One region of the Aquitalea sp. ASV11 genome, then DNA from elsewhere that is predicted to be linked to it. Evidence: predicted binding sites of a transcription regulator. Region 1 holds the regulator's gene; the other holds the start of a gene.
What was found. Region 1 encodes FNR, which switches genes on or off when oxygen is low (the NO sensors DNR and NnrR bind a similar motif). Its sites were predicted from a motif close to TTGATNNNNATCAA; they were not measured.
Positions count from the first base shown of each region.

Region 2: a site for FNR is predicted at 2,646-2,659, ahead of JHD62_RS16440 (nitrite reductase). Genes of this name have one in related genera too.

Region 1 covers NZ_JAELUD010000008.1:4,505-10,090, forward strand. Annotated here, with positions in the region: gene hmpA (NO-inducible flavohemoprotein) at 1-605, shown strand, start outside; gene JHD62_RS04420 (Rrf2 family transcriptional regulator) at 690-1,163, shown strand; gene hemN (oxygen-independent coproporphyrinogen III oxidase) at 1,260-2,666, opposite strand; gene fnr (fumarate/nitrate reduction transcriptional regulator Fnr) at 2,779-3,525, shown strand; gene JHD62_RS04435 (flavodoxin family protein) at 3,651-4,109, opposite strand; gene JHD62_RS04440 (DUF1853 family protein) at 4,106-5,038, opposite strand; gene JHD62_RS04445 (RNA methyltransferase) at 5,016-5,586, opposite strand, start outside.
Region 2 covers NZ_JAELUD010000059.1:6,880-12,465, reverse strand. Annotated here, with positions in the region: gene JHD62_RS16450 (hypothetical protein) at 1-1,554, opposite strand, end outside; gene JHD62_RS16455 (hypothetical protein) at 1-1, opposite strand, end outside; gene JHD62_RS16445 (hypothetical protein) at 1,786-2,346, shown strand; gene JHD62_RS16440 (nitrite reductase) at 2,729-4,456, shown strand; gene JHD62_RS16435 (c-type cytochrome) at 4,536-4,844, shown strand; gene JHD62_RS16430 (cytochrome c) at 4,826-5,164, shown strand; gene JHD62_RS16425 (cytochrome D1 domain-containing protein) at 5,125-5,586, shown strand, end outside.

The DNA of each region.
Region 1 (5,586 bases):
GCCAGTACAGCCTGTCCGATGCGCCCGGCAAGGACTGGCTGCGTATTTCAGTCAAGCGGGAAGACGCGCGCGATGAGGCTCCCGCCGGCAAGGTGTCCGGCATCTTGCATGCCGAACTGGCCGAAGGGGACATCCTGCAGGTATCGCCGCCATTTGGTGATTTCGTGTTGCATCAGGAGCGGGACACGCCGGTGGTGCTGATCAGTGCCGGGGTGGGCCAGACTCCGCTGCTGTCCATGCTGCAGCACTTGCTGGCCAGTGCTCAGTCGCGCCCCATCCGCTATTTGCACGCCGCACGTCACGGGGCGGTTCACGCCATGAAGCAGGAAGTCGGCACGCTGGCGCAGCAGCATGCGCAGCTGCAACAGCGCGTGTTTTATGAAACCCCGGCCGCAAACGATACCCTTGGTGTGGACTTCCATCAGCAAGGCCGTATCGATGCCGATGCCATCCGTACCCATGCCCTGCTGCCGGATGCCGACTATTATTTGTGCGGCCCGGTAGGCTTCATCCAGCAACAGCACCGCCAGCTGCGCGAGGCCGGGGTAGAAGCTACGCGCATCCACATGGAAGTGTTTGGCTCCAATGCCATGCGCACAGACTGAAACGGCTTTGTTTGTCGCTGCGCATTGTGAGCTGCCGCGCTGCGGAGTATCCTGCGCGGCACTTTCCCAGCCCACTTTACTGCCATGCAACTGAACCGCTTTACCGACCTTGGCCTGCGCGTGCTGATGTACCTGACGCACCGCGACCGGGAGCAACCGGTCACCATCAGCGAAATTGCCGAACGATTCGAGGTGTCGCGCAATCACCTGGTGAAAGTGGTGCATTTCATGGGCGTGCAAGGCTGGCTGAACAACAGCCGTGGCAAGGGTGGCGGGCTGGCGCTGGCCCAGCCGCCCGAGCATTACCGCCTGGGCGGCATCATCCGCACGCTGGAAGGCAATGTGCCGCTGATTGACTGCGCCGAACCGCCTTGCGCGCTGCGTCAGGACTGCCAGCTCAAGGCCATGCTGGATGTGGGCATGCAGGCATTTTTCAGCACACTGGACAGTTATACGCTGCGCGACGTGATTGCCAGCCCTACCGGCGAGGCCATCATTCGTCTGCATCGCAGTCCTAAAGCACAGTCAGCCGGAAAAACCATACCGGATGTGTTGTAAAAAACCATCACTTTTTCAATGAAAAAGCCCGCTACCTGCGGGCTTTTTTTGCTGCTTTTTTAGGGGATAACCCTTTAAACAGTCTGAACAAAACCGTCAGATGGTTTTGGAATATCGCGCCTTGGTTTCCCGTTCACGCAAATGGCGGTCGAACAGCATGGCGATATTGCGGATCAGGAAACGCCCCTTGGGCTCCACCATCAGGAAGTCGCCGTCAAAGGTCAGCAGGCCCAGCTTGTGGTACTCGCGGATGGCTGGCAACTCGGCAGCGAAATACTCGGCGAAATTGATGCCGTGCACCTGCTCGATGGCTTCCACCGACAGCGAGAAGCGGCACATCAGCGCCTGGATGATGCCGCGACGCAGGATGTCGTCCTGATCCAGCACCATGCCACGCATTACCGGCAGCCGGCCTTCGTCCAGCGCGGCGTAATAGCTGTCCAGGTCTTTCTCGTTCTGGCTGTAACAGGGGCCAACCTTGCCGATGGACGACACGCCAAGGCCGATCATGTCGCAGTCGGCATGGGTGGAATAGCCCTGGAAATTGCGCTGCAGGCGCGCCTGGCGCAAGGCAATGGCCAGGTCATCTTCCGGCTTGGCAAAGTGGTCCATGCCAATGAATACATAGCCTGCATCCGCCAGGCTCTTTACCGCGTCCTGCAGGATGTCCAGCTTGGTGCTGGCTGCTGGCAGGTCCGCCTCGTTGATGCGCCGTTGCGGCATGAACACGGTGGGCAAATGGGCATAGTTGTACAGCGCCAGCCGGTCCGGGCCAATGGCAATCACCTTGTCCAGCGTGCGTTTGAGCGACTCGCGGGTTTGCAGCGGCAGGCCGTAGATCAGGTCCACACTGACCGACTTGAAGCCGGCTTCGCGCGCAGCCTCGATCACCTCCAGCGTTTCTTCCTCGCTTTGCACCCGGTTCACCGCGGCTTGCACCTGCGGGTCGAAGTCCTGAATGCCCACGCTCATGCGGTTGAAGCCCAGTCGCGCCAGGTGATGCACGGTTTCACGACCCACCTTGCGCGGGTCGATCTCGATGGAATATTCTCCCTCCGGCAAAAATTCGAAGTGGGCACGCAACATGGTCATCAGGCGGTCCAGCTGCTCGTCGGACAGAAAGGTCGGCGTACCGCCGCCAAAGTGCAGCTGGATCAGCTTTTCCCGGCAGCCAAGCGAGGCGGCAACCAGCTTGATTTCCTTTTCCAGGTAATCGAGGTAGCGGTCGGCACGGCTCTTGTCCTTGGTAATGATCTTGTTGCAGCCGCAGTAGTAACATACCGTATTACAGAACGGTATATGAACGTACAATGATATTGCGTTCTGATGCATGCCCAGGTGGCGTTGCTTCAGCCAGTGTTTATAGTCCTTCTCACCGAATGCCGGGGTAAACCGGTCGGCGGTGGGGTAAGAAGTGTATCTTGGGCCGGAACCATCAAGACGTTCGATCAATGCTCGGTCGAACTCACAGTGGGTAGGCGAAAACGGATGGGTGGTGTGCATGTCGTCGGGTATTGATAGTCAAACGTCAGGTGGACTGGTAAATTTGCGGAAAACGTGCGAATTCCGCTTTGACAAGGGTCAAGCTTCTTTACAGGGTTGTACAAAACACGCGATGTCAGACCAACACCAACACACTCTGCACGCACTGAAGGTGTCCTGCTCCAACTGCAGTCTGCGCGAACTCTGCCTGCCCATCGGGCTGAACCGCGACGAAATGACACAGCTGGATGCAGTTATCCGTCAGAGCCGCCGCCTCAAGCGCGGTGAATACCTGTTCCGCAGTGGCGAAGCCTTCAAATCGCTGTTTGCCGTGCGCACCGGTTTCTTCAAGACCAGCGTGGCAAGCCAGGACGGTCGTGAACAAGTCACCGGCTTTCTGATGTCCGGCGAACTCATGGGCCTGGATGGCATCTCGTCCAATGTGCATGGCTGCGACGCCATTGCCCTGGAAGACAGCGAAGTCTGCGAACTGCCCTTCAACCGCATGGAAAGCCTGGGGCGCGACATTCCCAGCCTGCAACACCACTTTTTCCGCCTGATGAGCCGCGAAATCGTGCGTGACCAGAACGTCATGCTGCTCCTGGGTAACATGAAGGCAGAAGAACGTCTGGCTGCCTTCCTGCTGAACCTGTCACAGCGTCTGTCCACCCGCGGCTTTGCCGCCAACGATTTCATCCTGCGCATGAGCCGCGAGGAAATCGGCAGCTTCCTCGGCCTGAAACTGGAAACCGTCAGCCGTACGCTATCCAAGTTCCAGCAACAAGGCTGGCTAAGCGTGGACCACAAGCACATCCAGCTGATCAAGGCCGATGCACTCAAGGACCTGATCTCCGGTTGTACCCACGCCAACGGCGTGTAAGCCGACAGCACGGTAACAGCCATCCGGGCGGTGGGCGCAATGCGCCTTACCGCCCTTTTTGCATCTTCCGCCCATCCGGGCAGGCACGCCATTCTCCGCAAGCACTAACTCTTCCGGTCAAGGTATTACCAGCGCCCGATCAGCATGCCGGCCACCAGTTGCTCGGCCCGTTCCGCCACTTCAGCCAGCTGCGCGGCGTCCGGCTCGCCGCGTACCACCACGGCGGGTAGCACTTCGTCCCAGCCATAGCCGGCGATGATGCGCCGCATGGCGTACACAGCCCCCATGCCATCGTTACCGGCGGACACCAGCAAGAGGCAGGCCAGCCCCTCGGTAAGGCCCTGCGCGGGGTAGAAGGTGCGGTCGAAGAAATCTTTCATCTTGCCCGCCATATAGCCAAAATTCTCCGGCGTTGCCAGCACGATGCCGTCTGTTGTCAGCAAGTCATCCAGTGTGGCCTGCTCGGCGGGCAGGCAGTTGAACTGCAGGTCATCCGCCAGTTGCGCTACGCTGGCGCGCACGGCGTCAACCAGCTGCAAGGTGCGGCCGGTCTGGCTGGCATACAACAACAGCAAGCGCTTCATGCTGCAGGACTCCCTGGCAACGTGGCCATCAATGCTTGCAGGCGTGTTGCTTCGGGCCAGCCTGGCGGCACCACGAAACCGCGCGCCACCTCCTCCCAGTAGCCATCGCCCAGCGGCAGCAGCTCTGCCACCAGTTGCGGCACCAGGGCCTGGCGCAATTCCTGCTGCAGGCTGTGCTGTTCGCGCACTTCGGCTTCGGCCACACGGGCCGGAGCCAGCCAGTTCAAGCGTGGTAACCACAACCAGCGTGATGCCGGGCTGGTACTGGGCCAGGGCTGCAATAGCGGGCTGAACCAGCCTTGCAGCTGATCCGCAGCCAGTGGCGGGGCGGGACGTGTCGGGCGGGAATAGAAAAACCAGCCGGCCAGCCGGGCCTGACTGGCGCAGGCCACAAAGCCTGGCGGCAATACGCGACGGGCCAAGGGGTGGCGGGACAACTGCAACTGCGCCTGCAATTTACCCGCCTTCAGCAGCCAGGCATCGCGCAGACTGGGGCCTACCAGGCTGTCCGGGCCGGCACCCAATTGCAGATAGAATTTGCTGGCAGTCTCCACGTGTAGTGGTTCGCCATCCAGCCGGATCAGGAAATCAAATTCGCCAATGGTGCGGCCACTGGCGTCCCGTAGCGGCAGATTGGCGGCCACCAGCTCGATATGGGGCGCAAGGTGAAACCAGAAAGCCAGCAAGCGCTCGGCATAGTGGCCCAGACGGCGACAGGGCTGCTCGGCCAGCCAGGCATAGAGCGGTGCCGGGTCTTGTTCCAGTGCGGCCAGCAAGGCCGGGCCATCCGGGCCCAGCAGGCGTTGTGGCGAAAGATTGCAGCCACTATCCCAGGGGGAAGGGGCGGTCAGCAAGAAAGCCAGATCACGCAGCGCAGGCTGCGTGTAAGGCAGATAAAAACCGCAATCAGGATTCGCCGCCGTGCTCATGGCCGTCTGCCACGCGCTGGATCTGCTTCATCAGTCCACGCAGAATGTCCACCTCGTCGCGCAGCATGCCGGACCGGTTGAACAGCGCGCGCATGCGGCGCATCAGTCGCTCGCTGTTACGGCGGCGGTAGTAGCCGATGGCGTCCATGGTCTGGTCCAGATGCTGGCAGAAGCCTTCCACCTCGCCCAGGCTGGCGGTTTCGCTTTCCGGCCGCAGGTATTCCACATCAACGCCGGTATGGCTGAACAGCTCGTAAGTCATCACCTGTACTGCCATGGCCAGGTTGAGCGAGAAGTAATCCGGGTTGCCCGGAATGGTCACCAGCCGGTTGCACTGCTCCACTTCTTCAATCGACAGGCCGAAGGTTTCATTGCCGAACACCAGCGCCACCTGTTCGCCATCGCGCGCGCGGGCCACCAGTTCCGGCGTGGTTTCGCGCGGAGTGGACAATGGCGTGGTCAGCTCGCGGCGGCGGCTGGTGAGCGCGCAGGCCACGGTGACGTCGCTGAGCGCTTCGGCAAGGCTCGCCACCACGGTGGCGCTCTCC
Region 2 (5,586 bases), on a different contig from region 1:
TTTTTCATGTCCTTGTTTTTCGATGGCCAAGGTAAATCGGTCTGCATACTTGCTGAGATATTCTTTTTTATCTTTGGGTTCGATCTCATCACCAAGCACATGGTAGGCACGATAGCTTTGTTTTATTCTCTGCTCCTTGGCATAGATGCCACCATTGATGGCACGGCTGACTTCAATGATGCTGTTATCGTTCATGCTTTGCATGTGTAGCTTGATTTGGGGTCGTTCTGCAGTAATAAAGTAAGCGCCGCTATCAATGCAGTTATAGGGGTCGATGGCAATGATGTGCGGATTATTGATGATGGCGGGGCGGCGCTTCATTTTATCCGGCTGACGATTTTTATAAGCGGGGTCATCCCACCAGTATTCATCGAAGGCTGATTTGGTCAACCAGCCACGATAGCGCCAATATCGGGCGTAATTGCTACGCCCGGTCAGTTGCTTGAAGCCACGGCCACGGAATTTCTGTGCGTCTATGGTGTCGATATTGCCATTTCGCCAGGCATAGGAATTGCCACTAATTGTGCCGGTAGTGGTGTATCTGGTGTGGTTGAAAATATCGACTCGATCTTTCTGCTTGCTTCCCCACCAGTCTTTTTCTTTCATTTCATAATAAATTAATGACTCATCGATATATCTTTTCCCTATTTTTAATACATAATCCTGATACTGTGCAGTCTCCACCATACTTTTCAAAGCGTTAGACTCCACGCAGCCTTGGCCAATGAAATGGCTGCAGCGCAGGCCGGTATCAATCAGGTATTTGCGCATGGCCAGGTTGAGCGGGATTTTGTAATCTCGGATCTGTTCCTCTGCGCTTGGCCCTTGCTTGGGGGCGGCTTCCGGCAATACCGCCATTTCCATTTCCACGCTGCTCAGCCATTTGCATTTGCGGAATATCTGAATGAATTCACGCGGGTGAAAGTGCCAGATGTGATCTTCCAGACTGCGGTCGTATAAATTCCTTTCCTCCTGGTAACAACTCTTGCCGGCCTGGACCATGCTGCGCGGCAGAATCTGTTGCCAGAAGCTCAGCATTTCGATCTTGATCTTGTAGACCCGATAATCGGCAGCGGACATGACTTCTGACTTGGGGTTGAAGGCGCTTTCCTGCCGTACCCAGCCGTAGCGGGCATCCACCTTGTTGCTGTCCCATTCGGTGGGAAAGCGGCAGATGGTGCGTGAGAGCCGGGCTTGTTGTGCCGGGATGGCGGCCAGCAGCCTGTCCCTGGTTTTGGGCTGGCCAGGTGGCAACAGCCAGCCATGCAGGGTGGGGGACTGGCACAGGCCGTCGTCGCTGGGGTCGTCGTCTATCCAGGTCCAACCCAGCCAGTGCGGGAAGTCGGCATCGCTGTATTTTTTGATGTCGTTGCTGGCCAGGTTGACCCAATGCCAGCCGGTCGGGGTGTTGATCTGGTGCCAGTGCGGCAGTTGTGCGGGGAGTGCGCTGTGTTGTTCCCGGGCGACAAGTCGGCCAAAACGCAGCAGTTCGTATACTGCGCTGGCGGAGGCGGCCGGGTACTGATCGGCAATTTTTCCCGCCAGTTTCGCCATACCGGCTTCGTAGTTGTGCCAGTAGGCCGGTCGGTGGGAGTCCGGCAGCTGTGGATAGTGTTGGCCTTGTTGTTGCCGGGTGTGCAGGCTGATATTGCCCTTGTCGAATTGCAGGGTGACAAACAGTGGTCGGTCGGTGTGGCTGGCCGGACGCAGGCTGGCATGGCGCGGGCTCCAGTCGGCTTGCTCATTGGCAAACCGGTATAGCGGAGTGGCCGCAGGCAGATAAAAGTGAATGTCACCAAACAGGATGTTGTCGCGGCCATGCTGGGTGAGTGGCAGCAGGCCGCCGGTGCGGCCAGTCAGGCGGCGCAGGTTTTCGCTGTTGCAGAAAATTTCAAAATGAAAGCCTGCCTTTCCTCCCGCATAGCCGGACTGGCCCAATGCCTGTTTGCGTGGCAGCAACTTGCCGGTTTTAAAGGCATCCCGTACCGCCGGCTTCAAGTTGGCCAGATGCTGATAGACGGAAAAGAACACTACGTGGCCATCCGGCCCGGCACCGATTTCGGTTTCATGGCGCATCACCACGCAGCCGGGGCTATTCAAACCGAAGCGGGCGATGGGCGAGTCCGGCTCCGGCATGAGTTCACCGGGGCCGCAATCACGAAAATGGATGACATTGCCGCTGGCAATGGCGCGTACGGTATTGGCTTCACCGCTGCCGTTGAGCAGTACATGGATGCCGCCATGCCATTCGAAGCCCGTGCTCAATGGGTAACGGCCTACGCTTGGATCGGGCAGGATGCTGGCGAGCCAGTCAGCATCGCTTTGTTGTTGTTGGCGATGGTGTAAAGAGGGCGGGCTGATGAGCATGGTGTTTGGTCCTGTTTTACGGGGGAGGACGTCATTGGCGCAGAGCCTGTTATCGGTCGGCAGTTGTGCAAGCAGCATCTGTTGCCATGTCAGGTGCATGGTTGTTTGAGTCTGGATCTCGAGCTATCGGGAAATGGCGTTGCCTTGGTGGGAGATGTCTGAATTTTCTTGAATTGCTTCGGTATGGTTGGAGGATCAAGCCGGCATGGTGCCGGGATATTGCGTGATAGCTGGGATTAAGCAGGAGCGGAGACCCTGGCAACCCCATGGTTAAACCGTTGATTCGAATCAAGGAGGGGGATATGCCCGCGGGATGAAGATGCCGGCAACCAAGCATTACTGTCACGCTGGAGCCCTAACCATGAAGACCCCGCGCTTGTCCTGGCTGCCAAGAAGTGTGTTGTTGGCGGCCCTGCCTTTTTCCGTGATGCAGGCCTGGGCGGATACCGCCACTACCTCGACCTCCGCCCCGGAGGCGAAATACCAGGGAGCTGCCTCGCCGCTGGTTTCCGAACCCATGCACCAGAACATCAACCCCAAGGCCCCGCCGATGACCGAGGCGGAGTTCACCCAGGCCAAGCAGATTTACTTCGAACGCTGCGCCGGCTGTCACGGGGTGCTGCGCAAGGGGGCCACCGGCAAGCCGCTGACGCCGGATATCACCCTGACGCGGGGCACCGAATACCTGAAAACCTTCATCAAGTACGGCTCGCCAGCCGGCATGCCCAACTGGGGTACCTCGGGTGAGCTGTCCGATGCCCAGGTGGACCTGATGGCGCGCTATGTGCAGCAGGAACCGCCGACACCGCCGGAATTCGGCATGAAGGACATGCTGGGGACGTGGAAGGTGCTGATTCCACCAGAAAAGCGGCCAACGCATAAAGAGAACAATCTGGATGTGGCCAATCTGTTCTCGGTGACGCTGCGCGACGCCGGGCAGATCGCGCTGATCGACGGCAATAGCAAGCAGATCGTCAGCGTGCTGAAAACCGGCTACGCCGTGCATATTTCCCGCCTGTCGCAATCCGGCCGCTACCTGTACGTGATTGGCCGCGACGGCAAGATCAACCTGATCGACCTGTGGATGGCCAAGCCGGACACGGTGGCGGAAATCCGCATCGGCCTGGAGGCCCGTTCGGTGGAAACCTCCAAGTTCAAGGGCTTTGAAGACAAGCTGGCTGTGGCCGGGGCTTACTGGCCGCCGCAGTATGTGATCATGGACGGCAACAGCCTCAAGCCGCTGAAGATTGTCGGCACCCGTGGCATGACGGTGGATAACGAATACCACCCCGAGCCGCGTGTGGCTTCGATTGTGGCCAGCCACTTCAAGCCGGAATTCGTCATCAATGCCAAGGAAACCGGCAAGATCATGATGGTGGATTACTCCGACCTGGCCAATCTCAAGACCACCACCATCGACGCCGCCAAGTTCCTGCATGACGGCGGCTTCGATACTACCGGTCGCTATTTCATGGTGGCGGCCAATGCCTCCAACAAGGTGGCGGTAGTGGATACCAAGCTGGACAAGCTGGCCGCGCTGGTGGATGTGGGCAAAACCCCGCACCCCGGCCGTGGTGCCAACTTTGTCGACCCGCAATACGGCCCGGTATGGGCCACCGGCCATCTGGGCGACGACAGCATCAGCCTGATCGGTACCGACCCGGACAAGCACAAGGCCCAGGCCTGGAAGGTGGTGCGGGTGCTGAAGGGGCAGGGCGGTGGTTCGCTGTTCATCAAGACTCATCCAAAATCACACAATCTGTGGGTGGATACCGCGCTGAACCCGGATGCAGCCGTCAGCCAGAGCGCTGCCGTGTTTGACATCAACCATCTGGACAAGGGCTTTGTCACCCTGCCGATTGGCGAGTGGTCTGGCCTGGGCGACGGTGCCAAGCGCGTGCTGCAGCCGGAGTACAACAAGGATGGCAGCGAGGTGTGGTTCTCGGTGTGGAGCGGCAAGGACAAGCAATCGGCCATCGTGGTGGTGGACGACAAGACCCGCAAGCTCAAGGCCGTGATCAAGGACCCGCGCCTGATCACCCCCACCGGCAAGTTCAATGTGTTCAATACCCAGCACGATATTTATTGATTTGAAATAAGTCGTCGCCGTCCTTTCACTGTTGAAATCCGGCAGATCGTCCGTGGTCTGCCGGAACAAGGAGAGCAGCATGAAACATGTACTGATTGCGCTGGCCCTGGGTGGGCTGATGTCGGCCGGGCTGGCCCAGGCGGCCAGCGGGCCGGAACTGGCCAAGCAATACAACTGCCTGGCCTGCCACAGCGTGGATGCCAAGCTGGTTGGCCCGTCCTACAAGCAGGTGGCGGCCAAATACAAGGGGCAGGATGTCACCGCCAAGCTGATGCAGAAGGTGAAGGCGGGTGGTTCCGGCAGTTTTGGTGCCATTCCGATGTCGCCTAATCCGCAAGTGCCGGATGCCGACCTCAAGCAGCTGGTGACATGGATTCTGGCCCAGTAAGGCGTGGCATCTGTCTGGTGGCCTTGCTGGCAATCAGCCTGTGCCAGCAGGCCACAGCAGCGCCACCGGCAGAACCCCGTGCGGGTGAGCTGCTGCAACTGCTGCATAACGATTGCGGTGCTTGCCACGGGCTTAGCCTGAAAGGCGGGCTGGGCAGCCCGCTCACCCCCCAGGCACTGGCCGGCAAACCGGCCGACAGTCTGGTGGCCACCATTCTCAATGGCCGCCCCGGCACCCCGATGCCGCCCTGGCGGCCTTTCCTTTCCGAAGAAGAAGCGCAATGGCTGGTTCAACTCTTGCAACAGGGCGGCGCACGCTAGCCCGTCTGCTGGCACCGCTGCTGTGCCTGACTCTGGCCGCCTGCGCCAGTACGCCACCCTTGCGTGGCACGGGCAATCTGGGCGTGGTGATCGAACGCGCCAGCGGCAGCGTGCAGATTGTCGACAACACCCATGAACAGGCGCTGGCACGGGTGCAGGGCCTGGGCGATCTGTCCCATGCCTCGGTGGTGTTTTCCGCGGATGCCCGCTATGCCTATGTGTTTGGCCGCGATGGCGCCATCAGCAAGGTGGATTTGCTCTCCGCCCGGCTGGTGAAGCGGGTGGAGCAGGCCAGCAACAGCATAGGCGGAGCCATTTCCAGCGATGGCCGGGTGATTGCCGCACAAAACTACAGCCCCGGCGGGGTGAAGCTGTTTGATGCCGACAGCCTGGCCTTGCTGGCCAGTGTTCCGGCCGCTGCC